DNA from 2 places in the Bacillus sp. JJ1609 genome. Region 2 is predicted to be linked to the other one. Evidence: predicted binding sites of a transcription regulator. Region 2 holds the regulator's gene; the other holds the start of a gene.
What was found. Region 2 encodes LexA, which represses DNA repair genes until DNA is damaged. Its sites were predicted from a motif close to CGAACATATGTTCG; they were not measured.
Positions count from the first base shown of each region.

Region 1: the regulator LexA is predicted to act here: its motif matches at 5,795-5,808, upstream of addB (helicase-exonuclease AddAB subunit AddB).

Region 1 covers NZ_JBALSS010000008.1:97,528-109,010, forward strand. The annotation lists gene addA (helicase-exonuclease AddAB subunit AddA) at 1-2,092, opposite strand, end outside; gene addB (helicase-exonuclease AddAB subunit AddB) at 2,094-5,669, opposite strand; gene V7654_RS09250 (MFS transporter) at 5,959-7,089, shown strand; gene V7654_RS09255 (class I adenylate-forming enzyme family protein) at 7,135-8,676, opposite strand; gene V7654_RS09260 (hydrolase) at 8,862-9,188, opposite strand; gene fabG (3-oxoacyl-ACP reductase FabG) at 9,808-10,548, opposite strand; gene phaZ (intracellular short-chain-length polyhydroxyalkanoate depolymerase) at 10,561-11,472, opposite strand; gene V7654_RS09275 (3-oxoacyl-ACP synthase) at 11,475-11,483, opposite strand, start outside.
Region 2 covers NZ_JBALSS010000007.1:125,505-136,987, reverse strand. The annotation lists gene V7654_RS08490 (DUF2332 domain-containing protein) at 1-480, shown strand, start outside; gene V7654_RS08485 (hypothetical protein) at 516-749, shown strand; gene V7654_RS08480 (GNAT family N-acetyltransferase) at 759-1,244, shown strand; gene V7654_RS08475 (GNAT family N-acetyltransferase) at 1,259-1,720, shown strand; gene V7654_RS08470 (hypothetical protein) at 1,843-2,442, shown strand; gene V7654_RS08465 (DUF402 domain-containing protein) at 2,482-3,036, shown strand; gene V7654_RS08460 (hypothetical protein) at 3,069-3,377, shown strand; gene V7654_RS08455 (DJ-1/PfpI family protein) at 3,537-3,938, shown strand; gene V7654_RS08450 (hypothetical protein) at 4,070-4,273, opposite strand; gene V7654_RS08445 (GNAT family N-acetyltransferase) at 4,418-4,843, shown strand; gene V7654_RS23910 (GNAT family N-acetyltransferase) at 5,022-5,177, opposite strand; gene V7654_RS08440 (ATP-dependent DNA helicase) at 5,452-7,380, shown strand; gene V7654_RS08435 (DUF3934 family protein) at 7,936-8,082, shown strand; gene lexA (transcriptional repressor LexA) at 8,204-8,827, opposite strand; gene yneA (cell division suppressor protein YneA) at 8,981-9,298, shown strand; gene V7654_RS08420 (YneB family resolvase-like protein) at 9,326-9,988, shown strand; gene V7654_RS08415 (DUF896 domain-containing protein) at 10,050-10,283, shown strand; gene tkt (transketolase) at 10,523-11,483, shown strand, end outside.

The DNA.
Region 1 (11,483 bases), on a different contig from region 2:
TTGACAATGCCTCATAAAAAGTGCCTCGTTTCTGGCTAATCCTGATGACCGCCAGTTCCTCTTCGTTCAAGCCAACAATCGGAGATCTGAGTACAGCAGCGAGCGGTATATCCTGATATGGATTGTCAATCACTTTTAAAAGTGAGAGCATAATCGCCACTTCAGTAGCCTGAAAATAACCGGTCGATAAATTAGCGTAAATCGGAATCCCCTGCTGCTTGAACTCCTCCATGATTTGCGGTGCCCATGTCATCGAGCGGAGCAGGATGACAACGTCCCGGTAATTCACAGGCTTAGAAGTCTTCGTCTTAGGATTATAGACACCCCTGCGCTCCTCAACCATCTCTTTTATATGCTTCGCCATCAGTCTTGCTTCAAGCTGTGATTGTTCGAGGTCATCAGCGTCAAACTCCGTTGAAGCTGCTTCATTTTCTTCTGCGGCTTCGGCTTCACCCGAACCGGCATTACCTTTATCAATCAGCAGGAGTTCGACTGGGAATGACTCATCCTCAGGATACGGAGCTCCCTTTTTCAGTTCAGCATTTTCATCGTAATGAATCTCGCCAACCTTGACACCCATGATTTGCTTAAAAAGATAATTGGTACCGTCAAGGACTTCGCTGCGGCTCCTGAAGTTCTTGGCCAGGTCAATTTTCAAACCGGTTTGCTCGCCATCCGCTGTGAACCTGTTGTATTTTCCTAAAAACAGGTTTGGCTCAGCAAGGCGGAAACGGTAAATGGACTGCTTCACGTCACCTACCATGAACATATTTCCAGTCGATTCACCATCTGATGTCACTAGCTGGAGGATTGCTTCCTGTACCATATTTGTATCCTGATACTCATCCACTAGCACTTCTTTGAATTTTTTGCGATAAGCAATCGCTGCTTCTGACGGCATGGCGGCATATGTTAGCTCCCCGCCTTCTGATTCAGGATGTGCAGTCAGGATGTCCAGTGTATAGTGCTCAAGATCGGAAAAATCGACAAGTCCGCGTTCCTGCTTCACTTCTCCAAAACGGCGTGAAAATTCCTTTACCAGATCAATCAGGACAGCAATCAATGGTTTCATCTCCTGCATATCCTTCTGGAAGCTCTCCGGCCTCCTTGCAAACAGTTCGCTTTTCATATCCTGAACAATTTTCTTTGCTTTGTCCCTAAGATTTCCAGCCTTGTCCACCAGCTGCTTATCAAAATCATCGCCCTTACACGTTTTTGCCCGGTCAAATTTGGCAAGCTGCATCGCCTCATAAAGCTCAGACCATGATTGATCTTTGGCATTCAATAACGTTTCAACTACATGGAGATCATCTGTAAAATTAACAGCTCTCGGTGCAGGGCCCGCTGGCATTCTTGCAATCTCCAATCCTTGTTCAAGGAGTTGCTTTGCTCCCTGAAGCTGGAGCTCGATATCTGCCTTTAGAACCTTCATAAATGGCAGGTCCTCAATGGACGATGTTCCTGCAGCATCATACATCGAAACGATCGAATCGAGATACACATCGGGTGATGGATTGGATCTGGCAAAATCAAAAAGGTCTGCAATAATATCCTTCAATCCTTCGTCGCTGCGGTCATTCGTGAACGCATCAACGAGGTTAAAAAACAACTGGTTGTCTGCCTTTCCGTATTCTTCTTCGAATAGCTCCTCTATTACTTCATCTCTTAATAGCTGGCCCTCGGTCTCATCAGCAATCCTGAAGCCTGGGTCAACATCAATCAGATAATAATACTTCCTGATTACATCAAGGCAAAAGGAATGGAGTGTGGAAATGGATGCCCGGTTCAGCAGGCTAAGCTGCTTTTTTAAATGGATCGAACCAGGATTGGCATCAATCGCTTTCTCCAGAGCCTCTCCAATTCTGTGGCGCATTTCCGCGGCTGAAGCATTGGTGAACGTCACAACGAGCAGCTCGTCCACATCAATGGGATCATTCTCCGCTGTAATTTTTTTGATGATCCTCTCTACTAAAACAGCCGTCTTTCCAGATCCAGCCGCAGCTGCGACCAGGATATCCTGTCCTGATGCCATGATCGCCTTCCACTGATCTTCCGTCCAGGTTGCCCCTTCCGGTACTGGGGGTATATTCATTTTAGCCAAGATCCTCTTCCTCCTCCCCGATTGATGCAAGAATATCTTGTTTCTTTATTTCTTCTAATCTATCTGAGTTTACATTCAGGCCATCATTTACCTTTAGGCTTTCATCCTGGCGCAAGGCTTCAAGCAAATCTTCCTTCTTGATCACTGGAAGCTTCCTGAACTCATTGGATTCCACTGCCTGGTCAAACTGGCAAACAGGCTTGAAGGAACAGAATGTGCATGGAGCGCGGTCCTTGAGCTTATATGGAGAAACATCAACGATTCCGCTGACGATTCCGTTTCCTGTTTCAACATATTTCTTGCGTACAAACTGCCTTAAATGATCAAAGTCTTCTTTGCTCGCAACCTTCGAGCTTTTAAGAAGGCTTCCGTCCTTTTTAAAACCAGCTGAAATGATTTGGGAGCTGCCTGTATCAATGCTTTTGTCCATAAGCCTAATGACATTTTCATCGTTAAGCAGCAAGCCATTCATTTTAAACCGCTTGAGAATCTCTTCTTCAATTTCATCAAGGGTCAGCATTTTTGAAGCATTGACAATCGGATTATGGACATGGAAATACAAGACTCCGGCTGGGTCTGCTGGCGTTCCCACCAATAATGGCGAGTGGGTGATGATAATGTCCAGATAGGTGAGCATTTGCAATGCAACCCCGTAGTAAACCTCTGTCAGATTGACATCCTTCACGCTGGATTTATAGTCGACAACCCTCAGATATACACCATGATCATCCTCTGCTTTATCGACACGGTCGATTCGGCCCATCAGTTCCATCCTTGTGCCATTCTTAAGTGAAAACGCAAGCGGAGGCAGCTTTCCCTGTCGGCCAAAACCAAGCTCCAGCCCCACAGGTGAGAACCCGCTGACCTTAGCATGCTCACTTAACACTAGTGAAGCACGGCTGATGATATTTTGCAGCTTTTGCTTGATATAATGGTGCCTGTTCGAACTGAGCAGTATCTCGTTTTGCAATTTCGGCGCCAGTTTCTGAACCGCATCCTTGGCTAGTGCTTCAGCCTGTACTCTTGTCAAGCTTGCCCAGCTGAGGTTTTGTTCCATAACCGTTTCGGCAATTTCTTTTAATGCTGCATGGAACAAGTCTCCGATATCTGGTGCTTCGAGCCTGAAAATCTGTCTATCGCGGAGCTTCAGTCCATGCTGGACATAGTGTGAGAACGGGCAGCTGTTGAAAAGCTCCATTCTTGATACGCTCGCTTCAATTTGCTCTCCGTACAGCTCCTTGCTGACATCTTCGGACAGCTGCTTCGCCCTGTTTTCGTAAAAGAGACTGGATAGAACCTTACGCGCAGTGTCCGCCCAGCGATGGTCTTTCATATAATAATCGTATATATCCCACCAGAAATCGTAGACAGGATAATTCCGCTTCTTAAGCTGCAGCTGGGAAGTCAGGTAAGATAATGCCACATTTTCTCCTGCTGCGTATTCAAGCTGATCCTGCTCTGGCAATTCAGATGGATCAGGCAAGAAGTAGTGAGTTTGATGCTCCGGGAAAAGGTCTGATATCCTTTTGATAAAGGAGGATGGCATCAACGCTTTTCCTTCTTCATTGGCAATTGGATAGCTGATATAAAGAAGCTCTGATGGCGTAACAAACGCCTTATAGGCGATGAAATTCTCATCAAGCAATTTCGTACGGCTGCCCGGAGCAAGCTTTACTCCCTTTGATTGCAGAAGATCACGGTCATCATCGCCGAAAATTCCATCCTCGGACATCTTCGCAGGAAGTACGCCTTCGTTAACCCCAATGACAAACGCAACCTTGATATCGGCTAGCCTTGTCTTTTCAATGTCTGCGATGAGCACCTGGTCAATAGCCGGAGGAATCAGTGAAAACTTCAAAGATTCAAAGCCTGCATCCAGGATTGTGACGAACTGCTTAGGGGCTACCTTGCTGTATCCGAGCATTTCCACAAACTGATCGAGCAGGTCAATAACAGCATTCCACGCTTGTTCATGCTCCCTTGCTTCGACGAGCCTGCCTTCCTGTTCAGCGGCCATTCTCCAGAGTTCAAGCTTGGCTGGAATATCAAGCTCTTCCATGAACAAATACACCGCTTCAGACATTTTCCGTCCAGTGTCTGCCCTCTTCAGCCTCCGGGCCATCCTCATCAGCGGCGCTGTAATGAGCAGTCTCAGGTCATTCAGTTCCTGCTCTGTCTGCTTTTCTGCATCAGTCTGTACAGCACCGTCAAACTCAAGGCCTCTGATCCGCCTGTATTTCCATCGTTCCTTTTTCGTCCATTTTTCACCTTGGATACCATAGGCAAGAGCATAATTCTCAAGCATGTCCATTTGTTCGCGCATTTTGTTGATGTCTGCTCCAGCAGGGAATAACAGGTCCGTTTTTACTGCCCTGAAAATCGGTTCATACCGCCATTTCCCCAAGACCGTTTCAAGGCTTGAACGAACAAGCTCGACCAGCGGATGGTTCAGCATATTTCTTTTCTGGTCGATAAAGTAAGGAAGACCGTAGTCATCAAAAATCGTTTCAAGCACTTCCCGATAGTCGCTGCCTCTCATAAGCACCGCTATATCCCGGTATCGATAGCCCTTAACTCTTGCAAGTCCGCGTATTTTCCGGGCAACACCTTCTATTTCGGCTCTTCTGTTGGCGGCCTGGGCAATATGGATAGCGGCCTCTCCATTAAACCTTGATGCTGGCCTGGAATCGAATTCGCTCTCGAGATGCTTTAAAGACTCCTCATTCCATCGCTTCTGTTCTGTCAAAACAACTTCTTCTTCCAGGTCATACCCCTTTGTCTTGATCATATCGTGAAGGTTTTGACATGTTTCTCCGGTGACCCTGAACAAATGGAGTTCATCCGGCTGTTCGTCTTTAAAATTCTCATCAACTGGCAAGGCGATGGTTACTCTTTTACACGTACCGATCAGCTGATCAATAATCATCAACTCAAGCGGAGTGAAGCTGTAAAAGCCATCTATATATACTTCTGCATTTTTTAAGTACTCAGAAACAGGCACTTTTTCGGCAAGTAGCCTGAAGTAATCCTCTGAGTCAATATATTTACCAAACAGCTCATCTTCAAATTGCCTGTAAACAAGCTCCAGGTCATGGATTTTATCGCCAAGCGCTTTATTGCCCTCGGAAGTACCTGCCATTTTTCCCGCAAGCTCTTCCGGCTTGATTGCATAACGCTTAAACTCGATCAGCATCTGTTCCATTTGCTGGACGAAGCCATTTTTGTCAGCTGCTTTTTGAAAGATCTTCAGGTCGTCTTTTTTATCCTCAATAATCTTGCGGATCATCATGCTGACCCCGACGCTATCCAAATGATGCCTTGTGAATCCGCCTGTTTCCTGAAGAACCCTCCAGGCAAGACGAGGAAAGCTGTACACCTGCGCCCTGATCATTCCCCCGAGCTCTGGATCAGTGGATAACCGGTATTCTGACAAGAACGACATTTGCTCAGGAACAAGATAGATGACCGGGTCGCCTTGCGGGTCAGCAATAAGCCTGTGCTTAATTTCCTGAATGATCAGCTCGGTCTTCCCGCTCCCCGAGCGCCCTAATACCAAACGTACAGACATCTGACTTCCCCTTTCTCCCTATTAAAATTAAAGTCTCTTATGTTGATGATAGCATAGAATTTTTCTTCATATAAAAATTGAAAAAGGCGCTTCATTCTATGCGCCTTTGGATGTATTTCTGTTGCCAAACAATTGTTCTGTATATGAATTTATTATACCTTTTTTACCCCTGGTTTTGGAAGCAAAGACTCCGTTAATTTTTCCCAAAACAACCTACAATCTGTTGGGTGTATGCATATGTTATTGTTGGCAGGTGATCGATGTGAAATCAATGACCCTTTTTCAAAAAGTGTCAATTCTTCTGACGGTATGTGCAATTATGGTTGCGAGCAATATTTATACTTTAATTCCGATCTATTCCATTCTGGCGGACAATCTTGCCATTGCCGAGTCCCATGTCGTGTTAGCTGGCGGGCTGTTTACCTTTTTCTATGCATGCGGGCTTCTTTCCTTTGGACCAATTTCTGACTTCACTGGCCGCAGGAAAATCCTTGTCTATGGACTTTTGGCATCTGCGCTGACAACGCTTGCTGTCGGCTTTTCCACCGGCTCGATCAGCCTCTGGGTCACCCGTTCGCTGCAGGGGCTCACTCTTGCGACCTTCGCTTCTGTCGCATTTGCTTATTCCTACGATTTATTCACTTTCAGACAAAGGACCATCCTTGTAGTTTTAATCAATACGGGGTTTTTAATCGCTGGCATCTTTGGGCAGGTCGCCAGCGCTTTCCTTGCAAGCCTGTATTCCTGGAACAGCGTTTATATTTTTTTCTCTGGAGCCTATTTTGTCCTGTTTGCGATTGCTTACTTTTTGCTAAAAGAATCTCCAAGTCCTGAAGTGGGAAGCAGGCCACTATGTAGTGTTTTTTTCAACTTATTATCCGATTCGCGCTTGATGAAATGCTTTATCATTACGTTTTCGCTTCTATTTTCAATCATTGCATTTTACGATTCAATCGGCAGGTTCTTTATCGGTCCGCCCTCAGACCTGCTGATGATCCGACTGGTTGGCTTGATTGGTGCTTCCTTATCGCTTTTCACCGGGAAAATGATGGATCGATGGGGAGAGGTGCGGACATTGATTGGAGGCCTGGCAATTGGTGCCACGAGTGCGTTCATGCTGCTGGTCCTTCATTCCACGCTTCATTTAGTTATTTTTTCGATTTTTTTCGTTTCCTCCATCTCACTTGTGATTCCGACAGCAATAACCTTGATTGGCTTTTATGGCAGCAGACAGCGGGCCAAAGCACTATCGCTCTATTCCTTCATCCTTTTGAGTGGCGCAAGTCTCGCTCCGCCAGTGGCAGCTCTTTTATCATTCAAAGGAGTCATGCTGCTGTTATCATCGCTGTTTTTGTTTAACATTGTCCTGTGCTTATTTATAAAAGAAGAAAAGGCATTTCAATCAGCTGATGCCAATTGAAATGCCTTTTCATTTACCTGCAACAATCCTATGGAATATAGTTTTCTATATGACAGGCTTCTGTTTTTCAGTGTTTTTAATCAACGCATTATTCTTTAGCAGCTTCTTGTCGATTTTACCGACATGCGTTTTTGGCATTTGAGCAATGAAATGGATATGCTTTGGCACTTTGTAGCCACCGAGCTTCTGTCTGCAATACTCTTTGACCTCTGCCTCTTCAAGGTCGCTTTTCTCCTCACGGACAATAAAGGCTGTCACAACCTCACCCCATTTATCATCGGGCATCCCAATTATAGCTGCTTCCTGAATCGATGGATGTGAACATAGCCAGTGCTCGATTTCAAGCGGAAAAACATTTTCCCCGCCGGTAATGATCATTTCCTTTTTCCGGCCGACAATATAGAAATAGCCTTCTTCATCCTTTTTAGCCAGGTCACCAGTATATAACCAGCCATCTCTTAATGTGTCTTTCGTTGCGTCTTTATTATTCCAGTAGTAGGAAAAAGAGTGATTCCCCTGTATCGCCAGTTCCCCAACCTCGCCGGGAACTGTTTCACAGCCTTCCTCGTTTATGATTCTGACTGCATTAAAGAGCATCGGTTTTCCGACAGACCCCCGTTTCAGTTCAGCCTCTGCTGGATCAATAAAAAAGTTATTTGGCCCAGCTTCCGTCAAGCCGTAGCCTTCCTTGAACGCCATCCCCTTCTGCTTGAAAGCCTCGTAGATATCTAGCGGGCAAGGCGCACCCCCTGACAGAAATATTTTCATATCCTTGAACTCAGCTTTGTAAAAGTGTTCGGATTTCACAAGCATATGATACATCGTCGGCACAAACAGGATGATTGTACACTTGAATTTTATTAAATTCTCGATGGCTTGTTCCGGGACAAATTCCCTCGCAATAATAATTTGGCCCCCAGCCATCAATATAGGAATCGAAAGCGCATTAAGGCCGCCTGTATGAAACAACGGCAAATAAGTCACCGTCTTATCTTCATTCGTCAGGTTCCAGCTGACAACCGTGGATATCCCGTTCCAAATGATCGCACGGTGTGACAGGACTGCCCCTTTCGGTTTTCCGGTCGTTCCTCCGGTATAAATCATCGCCAGCGGGTCTTCCTCATTCACTTCAGCGTTCCTGAACTTAGACTTGTTGAGACGGCCAGCGTATTGGTCAATCAGCAATTCATATTGTGTTCCATCTATCGGAAGGCTGCGCGCCTCATGCTGCCATATCATCGTAACCTCATTGGTAAAGTTGGAATGGAACGCAAGAAGCAGCGGATCCGAATCGCTAATTATATAGGCAAGTTCATCGACGGACAGTCTCCAGTTAAGCGGCACGAAAATAGCGCCGATTTTCCCACAGGCAAACAGCAAATCAAAGTAACTAATTCCGTTTGGCGCGAGCAGCGCAACCCTGTCACCCTTTTGGACACCTTTTTCCTGCAGCCACATGGCTATTGCTTTTGCCCGATCATTGACCTCCCTAAAAGTCCAGGCATGATCCGATTCAGCATCACCAATTGCTTGGGCCGCCGGTGTCATTCTCGCTCTCGTTTCCAGCCAATCGAGCTCCCACCTCACCGCAATCTCTCCCTCTCTCGTTCATGATGAATTCATTTTAGAAAATAAGAGTTACAGGTTAGTTACAGAACGCTAAGAGAGTGATTTGATGATTGGAATTAGTGAAGATATGTTTCTCAACAAACAATCCATTGGTTGAGATTTATAAGTAAAGCCACAGCACGAGACTGTGGCTTCTAGTTTGATTATCTATTCAGCTGCTGTTCATCCAGAATTCCCATGTTTCTAACATGGTTCTTCGCTTCAGCATCGCCAAGCTTGTAAACCATTGCATAAATTTCCTTCATCGTCATATCATATTCCGCATTTTCACGATCAGGATCTCTGAAAGGGACATGAGCATTTCCGAAGGTTTCCCAATCCGCTTTATAGTTCTCAACCAGGAACTCACGAAAATGCTTGATTTCCTCCCCAGTAGCAATGAGGGTAAAATGGCCCTCCGGCTCAGCAGGCTGATCCAATACCTCGCCGCTTTCTATGTTAAAGTAATAAGTTTGTTTTTTTTCCTCCATGTATAGCACCTCATTCTTTTTATTACCATTTACCACTTTTGATAGAAAGTTAATCTTATAAAATTTATCCATAAGAAGTTTTTGGGTTTAAACAGTTTTTTTAATGAAGATTTAGAATCTGCTGCTTATAAATTATTTAAATTTCAGTTTGAAATCGTAAAAAATATATGTTTTTTGTGTCATTTAATATCGGTTGTAAAGGATTTCAAGATTGGAAGGGACAAATTATTGGTATGAGTGCAGTTTTTTTATCATTATGAATCCTTTTAAACACTTTTTTTAGTTGCGGGGAAACTATTTCTCCAGTTGGAATCATTTTTTCACCAGTTGAAGCAGTTTTTTCACCAGTTGAAGCAGTTTTTTCACCAGTTGAATTGTCTTTTTCACCAGTTGGACTGATTTACCGACATAAATCGCAATTGTACAATTGATTTTGAGTTGGAACGATTGTATCCCCATATTTTAATACTAGTTGAAACAGATATAATACCAGTTGATATGAATTTAATACCAGTTGAAACAGATATATTACCAGTTGGACCAATTTTATTACCAGTTGAGCCTTTCGTCCCTCCACACCCCAAATAAAAAAAGCGCCACAAGTGCGCTTTTTCACCATCTACATCATAATCCCGCCATCTACATGAAGGGTTGTTCCGTTTACATAATTGGATTCATCTGAAGCAAGGTATAAATAAGCATTCGCGATGTCCTCCGGTAAACCCAATCTCCCTAGCGGAACCATCATTTTCATTTGATCTAGCACTTTTTCCGGAACTATGGCGGTCATACCGGTTTCGATAAACCCTGGTGCTACTGCATTTACGTTTATTCCCTTGCGGCCGAGTTCCTTTGCCCATGTTTTGGTCATCCCGACTACACCGGCTTTTGTTGCAGCATAATTGGTCTGCCCAACATTGCCATACACTCCTGAAACAGATGAAGTATTAATGATCTTGCCTGAGCCTTGCTGGACCAATGCAGGGACTACTGCCTGGGCACAATTAAAAACTCCAGTCAGGTTTACGTCTACAACTTTCTGGAAGTCTTCGACTGCTAGCTTGTGCAGCATGCCATCTCTTGTAATTCCAGCATTATTGACCAGGATATCAATTTTCCCAAACTGTCCAAGAACCTTTTGAACCATGGCATCCACGCTGCTTCTGTCTGCTACATTCACCTGAAAAAATGCTACCTCGTATCCTTCTTCAGACAGCTCAGCTGCACGCTGTGTTCCTGTTGCCTCGTCAAAGTCTGCTAATGCCACTTTTGCTCCTTCTTTAGCAAAGGTCTTCGCCGCTGCCAAGCCGATTCCGTTAGCAGCGCCTGTAATGATCGCAACCTTATCTTTCAATCTCATAAGCTCACCTTCCTATTCTGCTAAAAATTCTTCGATATGCTGCTGAAGCTGCGCTAAATCATCCACCAGCGGAGAATGTCCGCAATCCTGTAATTCCACAAATTTAGCACGGCCTTCAAAATCCTCGACAATCTCTTCTGTCATCCGCTGTGTGACGACCAAATCACGGTCACCTCGAAGCACAAGGACAGGTATCTGGATGTCCTTCACCTGATTCGTGCCTTCCATTAACCCGTTATTTACAGCACTAATGTTAAAAGTATTGAGAGAATGATAGATTTCCGCTAGATTGCGCTGAGTCAGCATATCGTCAACATACTCTTCATAATGCTCTCCATCCGGCTGACGATTCGTGTAGATCAGCATATTCCACATCGCCTTTAAAAACGCTCTATTCTGCTGGTCATATGCAGTTTGGACAGCGACTGTCTTGCCAAGGTCCGCTTTAACATCTTCATAGGAGGTTATCCGATTGTTTACATCCGGCTGGCCTTCCGGGCTTGTGCCAAAGAAAGGATAACCGCGGGTTGAAGCAGATGCCAGCAAAATGAGCTTCTCACAATAGCCAGGATAATCGGCAGCAAACTGCATTCCAACAGCCCCGCCTGTCGACCAGCCAATGATTGAAAAATCCTTCAAGCCGATTTCATCGACAAACAATTTTACGTCATCCGAAAAATCCTTGATCGACATATTTGGTTTATGGTAGCTTGATTCACCAAAGCCTCTCATGTCGAGTGCGTAAATTTTATAAGCAGAATCCATCTTGTCAATCAGCAAATCCCAGTGCTTCGATGAAGTCATGTTCCCATGAATCAACAGAACGTTTTTCACGCCACCTTCCCGTTCCCGGTATGCGATCGTCTCTCCATTTGGCAAATCCACTTTCTTAATTTCGACTGCCTGAGCTTCCGTTTTTTCCATTACTACTCACC
Region 2 (11,483 bases):
ACCCCTTTGAATCAATTAGGTCATTTTAATGTGGCTTCAAGAATTGGAATAGACCTTCATATAAATGATGTATCAGATGAAGAAGATTACTTGTGGCTTAAATCGCTGATTTGGCCAGAACATCAAGAAAGACGTGAACTTTTCGAAAAGGCAGCATGGTATGTAAGGAACAATCCATTGAAATTAATAGAGGGTGATGGAGTCGAATTGCTTCAGAGCGTTTCAAAAGATATTCCTGATGATCAGATAATTTGTGTTTTCCATACTCACGTTGCCAATCAGATGCCTATTGAAACAAAGGAAAGACTCCTTCTGAACATCAAAAATATTGGAGAGAAGCGGGACATTTTCCATCTTTATAACAATATTCAGGACCGTGATCTCCACCTTGATTACTATTTGAATGGAAAAGAAAGCTTAAATAAAATAGCGGAAACTGAGGGGCATGGCAGATGGTTCACATGGCTGATGCCGGATTAAAGTCATGAAATAGCAGCCAATAAGGAGGTCAGCACATGATATTAGATGCTAGTTTGATATTTTGGATACTAGTTAGTGCTGCGAGTATTTTATTTGCTATCGGGATGATTAAGAAATCATGGAAAGTATTTTTATATAGTGGATTAACAATTTTTCTGCCCGCCATCTATTTCTTTGGTGCAGAGAATTGGTTCATGCTGCTCGGACTAGTGCCTTTGATTCCGTTTGGGATTGCTTTTATCATCGCAAAAAATCGTGTAACAGAATGAGGTGGTCTTTTGCTGGAGACAGAACGATGCAAACTTCTTGATTTAAAGCATATTGATTTTATTGAAATTAAAAAACTGTACATTAACCATGATGTTAGAAAGTATTTAGGCGGCATTGTTGATGAAGCTGATTTGAAGAAAGCTGCAGAATTTATGCTTAAAAATGAGGGAGAATCTCATTTCTGGGTAGTAAGAGAGAGAATTTCTAATGCGTTCATGGGCTTAGTTTCACTCACGCCTCATCATGATGGTGAGTATACCGAGGTGTCCTACCAGTTCATGCCATCATGGTGGGGGAAGGGTTACGGGAGAGAAGTGGTAGGAGTGGTTATCAAATACGGTTTAAAGGAATTGCATCTTTCAAAAATAATCGCAGAGACACAAACAGCCAATAAGGCTTCCTGTAGACTTTTAGAATCGGCAGGCATGGAAAGGGAAAAAACGCTAATCCGGTTCGGAGCAGAACAGGCTCTTTATTCTATCGAGAGAAGATAATCGGAGGGAAGATTGTGAAATTAAGATTAGCACAAGAAAAAGATATAGATCAGCTTATTAAAATGAGATGGGATTTCACACTTGAGGATTATCCTGAAATGGGTGAGGGAACCGAATATTGTACTTTTCAAAAAGAGTGCGGAGATTTCCTGAAAGAAGCGATCGGCAGTGGCGAGTGGTTTATTTGGATAGCAGAAAACAATAATAGAATCGTTTCCCATATTTATATTGAATTGTTAAAAAAGGTACCGCGTCCAGGTAGAATCACGCATCCTTTTGCTTATATGACAAATGTCTATACTGTGCCAGAATACAGAGGCCAAGGGGTTGGCAGCAAGCTTCTATCAAAGGTGAACGAATGGGCAGAGAATATGAAATTTGAATTCATTATCGTATGGCCGAGTGAGACCAGTATTGAATTTTATAACAGGAACGGATATACACATTGCAAAGAGCCTATGGAGAAGCATTTTTAGAGGATTCTCAGCGGTTCTTAATTAAAGAGAATCGTTGTATAAATGCGAAAAATTCCAAATTTTCGAAACCTAATAACCTTAAAATCGTAAAAATATGTTACTTGGTTATTAGGAGGAAGAACATGGCTAAACTTACATTCAGTACAGAAAGTACTTCGAAAATCCTTTTGGTTTCAGCGCTCATTTTGTTGATCAGCAGTCTTTTCATGCCTTTTGTATTGGTCTTCTTTATTCAAGATTATTTATATTTGTCCAGCGAGAAATGGTTTTATGATACTCCAGCGTCTGCCTATGTCATTTTTATTATTGGCATGCTATGGATACCTATAATGATTCTGATTCATATGTTTAGTCAGTGGAAGTTTGAACTTCGATATTTTAAGTGGATTACACTTTTGCTTATGACCCTGAGCATTCCATTCTTTATGTTCGGAATATCTAATTATTACTACCTAGATGATAAGGGAATCCATTTTAACGATGTAAAAACATTCAACACAATCACATCGTATGAATGGGAAGATATTAAAAATGCAAAGGAAGTATATACGAAGAGTAATAATGTCACCGTAATGGATCACTATGAATTTGAAACAAAAAAAAGTGAAATAATCAACCTTGCTTCAAACCATAAGGTAAGCAGCTATAAATTTAGGATATATGAAAAGCTGGAGGAACATGGTGTGGTGATAACTAATAATCTTGGTGATTTATATGAATGATCGTCTTAAACAAAATATAGGCTTTGTTTGGAGGCAAATATGTTAAAAAGAAGATATGGTGACCGTGCGGATTGGGCCCGCGTCACGGAGAGAAGGTTTATTCAAGCATACCTTGATGAAGATGAATTTAAAGGATATGTAACCTATCTAAATGTTTTGCAGGTTACTGAACCTCTTTTCGTTCAATATGGAGATAAAAAAGTTTGTATCGTTGATAAGGGTTTTACCTGGCTCCAGCATTTCCCGCAAGAGGAGCAATTTTCTATTACAACCATGTTCGATTCGAAGGGAGAGATTGTCCAATGGTATATTGATATTTGCTATCAAAACGGGATTGAAAATGAGAGACCATGGTTGGATGATCTATTTTTAGATATTGTAGTTCTTCCAAAAGGGGAAATTTTTCAATTAGACAAAGATGAATTAGAAGTTGCGTTTGTTACAAAAATTATTGATCAACCGTTATATGAACTAGCTCGGTCTAAGGCTGAAGTTATCACCGGATTGATTGAAATAAATGAATTTCATTTCCTTAAGCTTTCAGAGATCCATAAAGATCGGTTGCAGAGATTGAAAGAAAAAGAGAATTTATAGTCTTTTCACAGTGACCCACATTGGAGGATTCCATGTTTATTAAAGTTTATACATATCACATTATTCCTGAAAGAGAGCAGGATTTTCTAGAAATACAAGCCCAAGCTGAAAATGTATATTCAAGATATATAGAAAAACAATCTCTTTTTTTGAGAAGCAAAGAAGACTGCACAAAGTGGTTGGAAGTCCAGATTTATAAAGATGAAATCAGCTACGATGAGAGCATCAAAATAATTGATCAGCAAAAAGAAATCGCGGATCTTTACACCAAGTTTCTGAAGTTGATTATTTCAAAGGAAGAATTAACCGAAGAAAATTATGAGCAAATATTAATTAAGTGATTCTTATGAGGAGTGTTATTTTGAAAAAAACTGCCTTACTATTATATTCGCAGTTTAGCGAATATGAATTGAGTGTTGCTTTATCCATTCTGATGCAAGGAGAAAAGCCTGTCCATAACTGTTAGCCTGGATAAGTCGCCACTCAAAGGTGAGTCGGGTTTGAAATGTATACCAGACATGGCTTTGGAAGACTTGAATTTGGATGAGATTGATAGTCTTTTATTGCCGGGATGCATGAATAATAATGCCCTGCAAAATAAAGAAAAATATTCCGAGTTTATCAAGCAAGCTTCAAAGAGAGATTTAGTGATTGCTAGTATTTCGAGCTCTCCCATGCAATTAGCAGAAGCGGGTGTACTCGTTGGACGAAAGTACACTGTTGGCCTCATGAAAGAGTTTATGGAGGACTCAGGAGTATTCGAAATGGAAAACTATTCAGATGAGCTAGTCGTTCAGGACGGAAACATTATTACTGCCCGCGGAAGAGGCTTCATCCGATTTGGCTGTTGTTTAGGTAAAGCCTTAGATCTGGAATTTGATGAGAGATGGTACAGGGAATAACTTAGGAGGCTTTAGCAGCTATAGTTCAAAGGAAAAGAGAACTTTAATCATTTTTCCGTTATTTTGCACAAAGTCGGAACTATTAAAGGTAAAGAAATTAGATGGGTGGACAATCAGCAGCAAGATAATATTTAGGATGAATGGTTTCTCGATAATCCTAGTATCATGACCAATAAGATAAGTAAAATCCTGATCAAGTGGTCCTTTGTTACGGTCTTTAAATGAGCAACAAGAATGATTCCAATAAGTGGATTTTCCTCTACCTGCAAAATAACAATAATATCTAACAATGCGATGACCATATCACTTGCAAGGTTTTGTATGGATTCCTCCAATCGTCAGTCTCCTCCCTTCCTACTAGGCATATCTTATGCCGGTCTGTGGAGGCCTGTGTTTGAATTAAGGAATATTTGCGCCAAGTTCCCAAAAAAAATTGTAAAAATATTAAGAGAATATAAGAAAAAGTGGTGTGATCTTAAATGGTAAATATTAAGGAATTGATCAATAATGAACAGTTGCTTGAAGCATACCCAGTTATGAAACAGTTAAGGACTGATTTGACAGAGGAAACGTACTTTGAGCTGCTTAATCAAATGAAAAAGGAAGGGTATCAATTGTTTGCCTTATATGATGAAGAGAAAATAGTCTCCTTGGCTGGACTTAGCTGGAGAACAAATTTTTACAATAAAAAACACATATATATTCATGACCTTGTTACAGACGCTTCTGCTCGTTCGCGGGGTTATGGTGAAAGTCTGCTAAGGTATATCCATAACTGGGGAAAAGGAAATGGAGCTGAATTTGTCGCTCTGGAGTCTGGCATTCAGCGGAAAGATGCCCATCGGTTTTATGAAGAAAAATTAAACTATGATAAGTGGTGCTATTCATTTAGGAAGACATTATAGCAAGGAGTTTAGGAATTAGCGTATTAAAAAAGTGTCTCAAAGGCTCTTTTTCAACCCAAAGTCTAAGAAACAGCGTTAAATGCAGGCGGATATTCGATCCTTCCTTGCATCCCTGATAATGAACCGCTTTCGAGTTCAAGTCCCATAAATACCTCATCTGGCACGGGGAAAGGGGGATTTATTCCAAAAGCTTTGGAAGAGGCGAATCCGAATCGAGGGTGAAAGTTAGGATGACCAAGTACAAAATTTGATGATAACCTGATTCTCTACAAGCTTCCAAACCTCTGGTTACTAGTACGGAGCCAATGCCTTTATTTTGATATCCTGTATTGATATTGTTTTAGGTAATAGTGAATTACTCACAAACTAGTTATTGGGTCTGGATTTCTTCTACGTACCTTATACCTATTTCTTTCGTTATCTCCGTAATTTCATAAGAAATAATCTACATTCATTTTAGCAGTATATTCCATATATAGAATCGAAGATTTTTTAAAATAGATAAATTTTGCTTTATCTTTTGCGCGTAAGTTTATTTTTCTGTTATGATAAAAGTTGGCTTTTTTGTGCCAAGAACGAAAATGCGTAATTTTTGAGGAGAAGAATGCATGACAAACACACTTCCATTTACCATTACCAAGGACGATACCTTTTTTGATTTATTAGGTGATTATATTGGTGATGTATTTTATGATATTTTGCCTGAAAAAGGCTATGAACTGCGTGACGAACAGATATATATGGCCTTCCAGGTGGAGCAGGCTTTTAAAAATAAGGGAATCATTTTTGCGGAAGCGGGAGTGGGAACTGGCAAAACATTTGTATATCTAATATATGCCATCCTTTATGCCCGTTATATGAGAAAACCGGCCATTATTTCATGTTCGGATGAAACACTTATTGAGCAGCTTGTAAAAGAAGGCGGAGATATTGAAAAGCTTGAGAAAGCACTTGGCCTGAATGTGGATGTCCGATTAGCAAAGGCCCGAGAAAATTATGTCTGTGTAAAGAAGCTCGACAATCTTTCAAATACAACGAATGAAAAAGAGATTCTCGATGTTCATGACCAGCTGCCGGATTTCATCTTTGATGAAGGCATATCCATGAACTCTTTCAGCCGTTATGGTGACCGCAAAGAATATCCATGGGTATCCAATGAAAAATGGTCCATGATGGCATGGGATCCGCTCCAGCAATGCTCCACTTGTGAATGGCGCCACCGCTGCGGCCAAACCTTGAACCGTGATCACTACCGTCATGCTGGTGATTTAATCATATGTTCCCATGACTTTTATATGGAACATGTCTGGACGAAAGAGTCCCGCAAAAGGGAAGGGCAAATGCCGCTTCTCCCTGAAGCGAGCACCGTCATTTTTGATGAAGGCCACCTGCTTGAATTTGCAGCGCAAAAAGGGCTTACTTATCGTTTTAACTCACAAACGCTGACGACGGTCCTAACAGGATATATGCATCAGGATGTTAGGGAAGAGTCGCTTTATTTAATCGAGGATATTTTAGAGCTTCATGATGCATGGTTCGACCTGCTTGTTGATAACTCAGTAGCGGTTGTAGGATCTAATCGAAAAGAAGTTCCGCTCCTTGCTAGTATCAGGAAAACAGCTGAAACCCTTGAGAAAAAGGTAAGTGATTTGATGGATCAGCTTGTTTTTGATGCTGAATTATTCGTCATCGATGATTACCATTTGAAAATCATGGAAGAGTATTTGGAGTTCTTTGCTTATGGTTTAGGAATTTTCCTTAAAAATGATGAAGGGATCTTCTGGCTTGAGGAGAATGAGGTTCAAACATCATTGGTTATTATGCCTCGATTAGTTGAAGAAATTTTGAAGAAGGAAGTCTTTTCACAAAATATTCCTTTTGTTTTTTCTTCAGCTACATTATCCCAGGCTGGCGACTTTAGTTATATTGCTAAAAGCCTTGGTATTGAACAGTTTTCTTCCTTTACAGTGGCGTCTCCGTTTGATTATGAAGAGCAGATGAAGATGGCGGGACACATCCAGACAGATGAAACGAATAAATGGGAGCAGATTGGGGCCGACTTATTAAGCCAAAACGGAAAATCTCTTGTGTTATTTTCATCCTCTCAGGAAATGGAACGCTTTAGGGCATGGGCAGATATTCAAAAATGGCCATTTGCCATACTTTTTGAGGGAGACAGAGAAATTAGTGAAACCGTAAAGGCCTTCCAAAGCGAGCATACAACAGTACTATGTTCTTATAGTTTATGGGAAGGATTGGACGTTCCAGGTGAATCATTAATCCAGGTGATTATTTCTTCCTTGCCGTTCCCTCCTCATGATCCTGTTTTCCAGGCGAAACGAAAGCATGCCAATAACGCAACTGTAGAGATTGACCTGCCATATATGCTGCTGCGTTTAAGGCAGGGAATGGGCCGTTTGATTAGGAGCAGCCAGGATTCCGGAATTGTACATCTGTGGTTAACTGCTGGGCAAAAGGAAGCCTATTTAAATGACATCGTAAAAGTTCTCCCTGTTCAGAATGTAAAATGGTACTAGAAAATATTAAAGATGAAAAAGACTCCCGGAAGATAAATACCTCCGGGATTCTTTTTAGCGAATTAGGTGTGGATTTAAATTAGAACCAGCATCCACATTTTCTGTGGTGGCGATTACGATCATCACGATCGCGATCACGATCACGATCATCTCTATCATCCTGAGCACCTTCTAAGTCTTCGATAATACAACGGCGCACTGCGCGGCAAAGATCATCAAAGTCAATAGTTGCTCTCACTTGATTACGGTCCCTATCCCTGTCCCTGTTAGGGAAAAAAACATTAGAAACATCGTTGTTATTTCTGTTGCATCCCATTTTTTTCAACTCCTTCCCTTGTTGATACATTATCTTATGAGATAATGGACAACATGCTAGGGGTTCTGCCCTGTAAATGGTAAAATGTGCTACTCTCCTAGATAAGGGGTAGTATAAATTAGATACACAAAGATAATCACGAAATAGTTTAGAACTGTATCTTTCCATTCTAAATGTGTTTCATCAATTAAAATGGTTAACAATATGGTTGTATTTATAAATGAACGGAGTTGATAAACATGAGTAAAGCGAAGAGTAAAGGCGGAACAGGTCGAGGTACAGGTAAAAAAGGATGGAACAGATGGCAATCAAGCGCGAATAAGGCTAAAAGTGCCAAGCCTTATAAGAGTAAAGGTGTGAAACACCAGGATAAAACAGAAGAATAATAAAGGGGCTAGTCCGTAATGGAGATGGTTTATAGAGAATCTGAAGGTTCCATAATCAGTAAAACATCTTATTTAATAGATTCATATGTAAAAAAGCAAGCGGAAAGCCGCTTGCTTTTTTTTAATGCATATGACGGTATACTCCGATCACTTTGCCCAGAATCGAAACGTTGCGGAGGATAATAGGATCCATGGATGAATTTTCTGGCTGGAGCCTGAAATAATCCTTTTCCTTGAAGAAACGCTTAACTGTTGCTTCGTCTTCTTCTGTCATCGCAACAACGATATCACCATTGTTGGCCGTTTTCTGCTGCTTAACGATGACATAATCACCATCAAGGATTCCCGCTTCAATCATACTGTCTCCCATGATTTCAAGCATGAACACTTGCTCATCATGAGGGACGAGACGATCAGGAAGAGGGAAGTACTCTTCGACATTTTCGATTGCCGTAATCGGCATACCCGCAGTTACTTTACCAACGACAGGTACGTTGACAACATTATATTTAGGGATACGGCTATCTTCTTCTATTTCAAGGATTTCGATTGCGCGCGGCTTTGTAGGATCGCGTCTGATCAAGCCCTTGCTTTCTAGTCTAGCTAAATGTCCATGGACAGTGGAGCTGGAGGCAAGGCCAACCGCTTCGCCAATTTCGCGTACGGATGGTGGATATCCTTTTTTCTTGACTTCACCTTTAATGAACTCAAATATGTCTTGTTGCCGTTTCGATAACTTCGTCATATTCACGCACCTCGTATATTTTCTTGTCCTTATTATACCATGTCCTCTATCGAGATACAAACATAAGTTCGAATATTTAGTTGACACGAAACAAATGTTCGTTTTATAATGAAATCAAATGAACGAACATACATTCGCAAAGAGGTGCTGAACATGAAAAAACTTTGGGAAAACTATTCATATGCAATCATCCTGCTTGCTGTCAGCTTGATTTTTTCGTTAGTGGCGAAAGCTCATTTAAATATTTCAGACGATGCATACATAACTGTTACTATAGAAGAAGGGCAATCATTATGGGAGATTGCCGAAACATATGCAAATGAACATAATCTTTCAGAAAACGAGTTCGTTAGCTGGGTACAGAAAAAAAATGGAATAGCCGGCGAGGTGATTTTTCCTGGCGATGAACTTGTCATCCCCGTGATGGCTGAACAAGTAGAGCCGACACAGATTGCCGGCGCAGAAAGATAAAATAAGCAAAGCGAATAAGGTGACATCATGAAAGCAATTATTTATTGCCGCGTAAGTACGACAAAAGAAACACAGGAAACCTCACTGGCGAGGCAGGAGGAGGAATTAATCCGCCTTGCTGGCAGCTACGGCTTCGAGGTTCAGAGAATCATTAAGGAGCAGGCAAGCGGATACGATCTTGAAAGAGAAGGTATATTGGAACTCCTCGACCTAATTAAAGATAAAACAATCGGAGCACTGTTGATTCAGGATGAAACACGTCTTGGCAGAGGAAATGCTAAGGTCGCAATTCTCCACTGCATTTTAAAAGAAAAAATCAAGCTTTACAGTATTTCGCACAATGGTGAGCTTCAGCTTTCAGAATCAGATTCGATGGTGCTTCAAATTGTGAGCATGGTCGAAGAATATCAAAGAAAGATCCACAATATCAAAATCAAAAGAGGGATGCAGCGGGCTATTGAGCACGGATATAAGCCTCAGCGGAACTTGAAAAATCAAGGTGACCATTCTGGGAGAGAACGGAAAGATATGCCAATCGAAGAGATTGTCAAGCTCAGGAATAATGGTCTTACTTTTGCCGAGATTGCTGCAACATTAAGAGGCTTTGGGTTCAATGTTTCAAAAGCAACAGTTAATCGCAGATATCTAGAATACATAGAGACAAAGGATGAGGAAACTCCTTTCTTGTAAAAATCCCCTGATTCTAGTAACATGACTTTTAACGTAACTTTTTTACAAAGGAGCTTTACCAATGCTATCTAGTGATAAAATTGCCAGAATTAATGAATTGGCACGAAAAGCAAAAGCATCAAAGTTGACTGAGGAAGAGGCAAAGGAACAAACGAAGCTTCGAGCAGAATATCTGCAATCCTTCCGTTCTTCCATGCTTAATACATTAAAAGGTGTAACCATTGTGGATCCAGCTGGGAATGATGTTACTCCTGGTAAGCTAAAAGAATTTCAAAACAAAAATAAGCTTCATTAATAGAGTTCATACAAAGGGATACATAATGTTTGTATCCTTTTTCTGTTTCTAAAGTGAGTTGGAACAGTACTTAAAACAGCGTAACTGCGTGGATTCTGTTACATAACTTTAAGGCATTTGTGTCAAAATAAATAACTATACGGCCTTTTCTGTCTCCTTCAGGCACAATTTGTTGTATAATAATTATTCTCGCTATAATATTAAGATTGTAGCCAGTACTTATAGAAAGGATGTATTTAATGTTTAATAAAATTGATATGCTTTCAATTGATTCAATTCGTACTTTATCGATTGACGCAATTGAAAAGGCGAATTCCGGACACCCTGGCATGCCAATGGGAGCAGCTCCGATGGCATACACGCTTTGGACTCGTTACATGAACATCAACCCTAAAAATCCTGAATGGTTTAACCGTGACCGTTTTGTATTATCTGCAGGTCATGGATCAATGTTGTTATACAGCTTGTTGCACCTTGCAGGTTATGACCTTTCAATGGATGACATTAAGCAATTCCGCCAGTGGGGCAGCAAAACTCCAGGCCACCCTGAATTTGGCCACACAGCAGGAATCGATGCTACTACAGGTCCACTAGGACAAGGGGTTGCTATGGCAGTAGGTATGGCAATGGCTGAACGCCACCTTGCAGCTGTTTACAATAAGGACAACTATAACATCGTTGACCACTATACATATAGCATTTGCGGCGATGGAGACTTAATGGAAGGTGTATCAGCAGAGGCAGCTTCTCTTGCAGCTCACCTCAAATTAGGCAGATTGGTCGTTATGTATGATTCGAACGACATTTCACTGGACGGAGAGTTAAATAAGTCATTCTCTGAAAGTGTTGCTGACCGATTCAAGGCATATGGGTGGCAGTATATTCGTGTAGAGGATGGCAACAACCTTGAAGAAATCGCTAAAGCACTGGAAGAAGCGAAGACAGATGAAAATCGTCCAACATTAATCGAAGTAAAAACGGTTATCGGTTATGGTTCACCTAACCTTTCTGGTAAATCTGATGTTCACGGTGCTCCACTTGGCGCTGACGAACTTAAGCTTACTAAAGAAGCATACAAATGGACTTTTGAAGAAGACTTCCATGTCCCTGGCGAAGTATATGACCACTTTAAACAGCAGATTGCTGATAAGGGTGAACAAACTGAGCAGGCATGGAATGAACTATTCGCTAAATATAAGA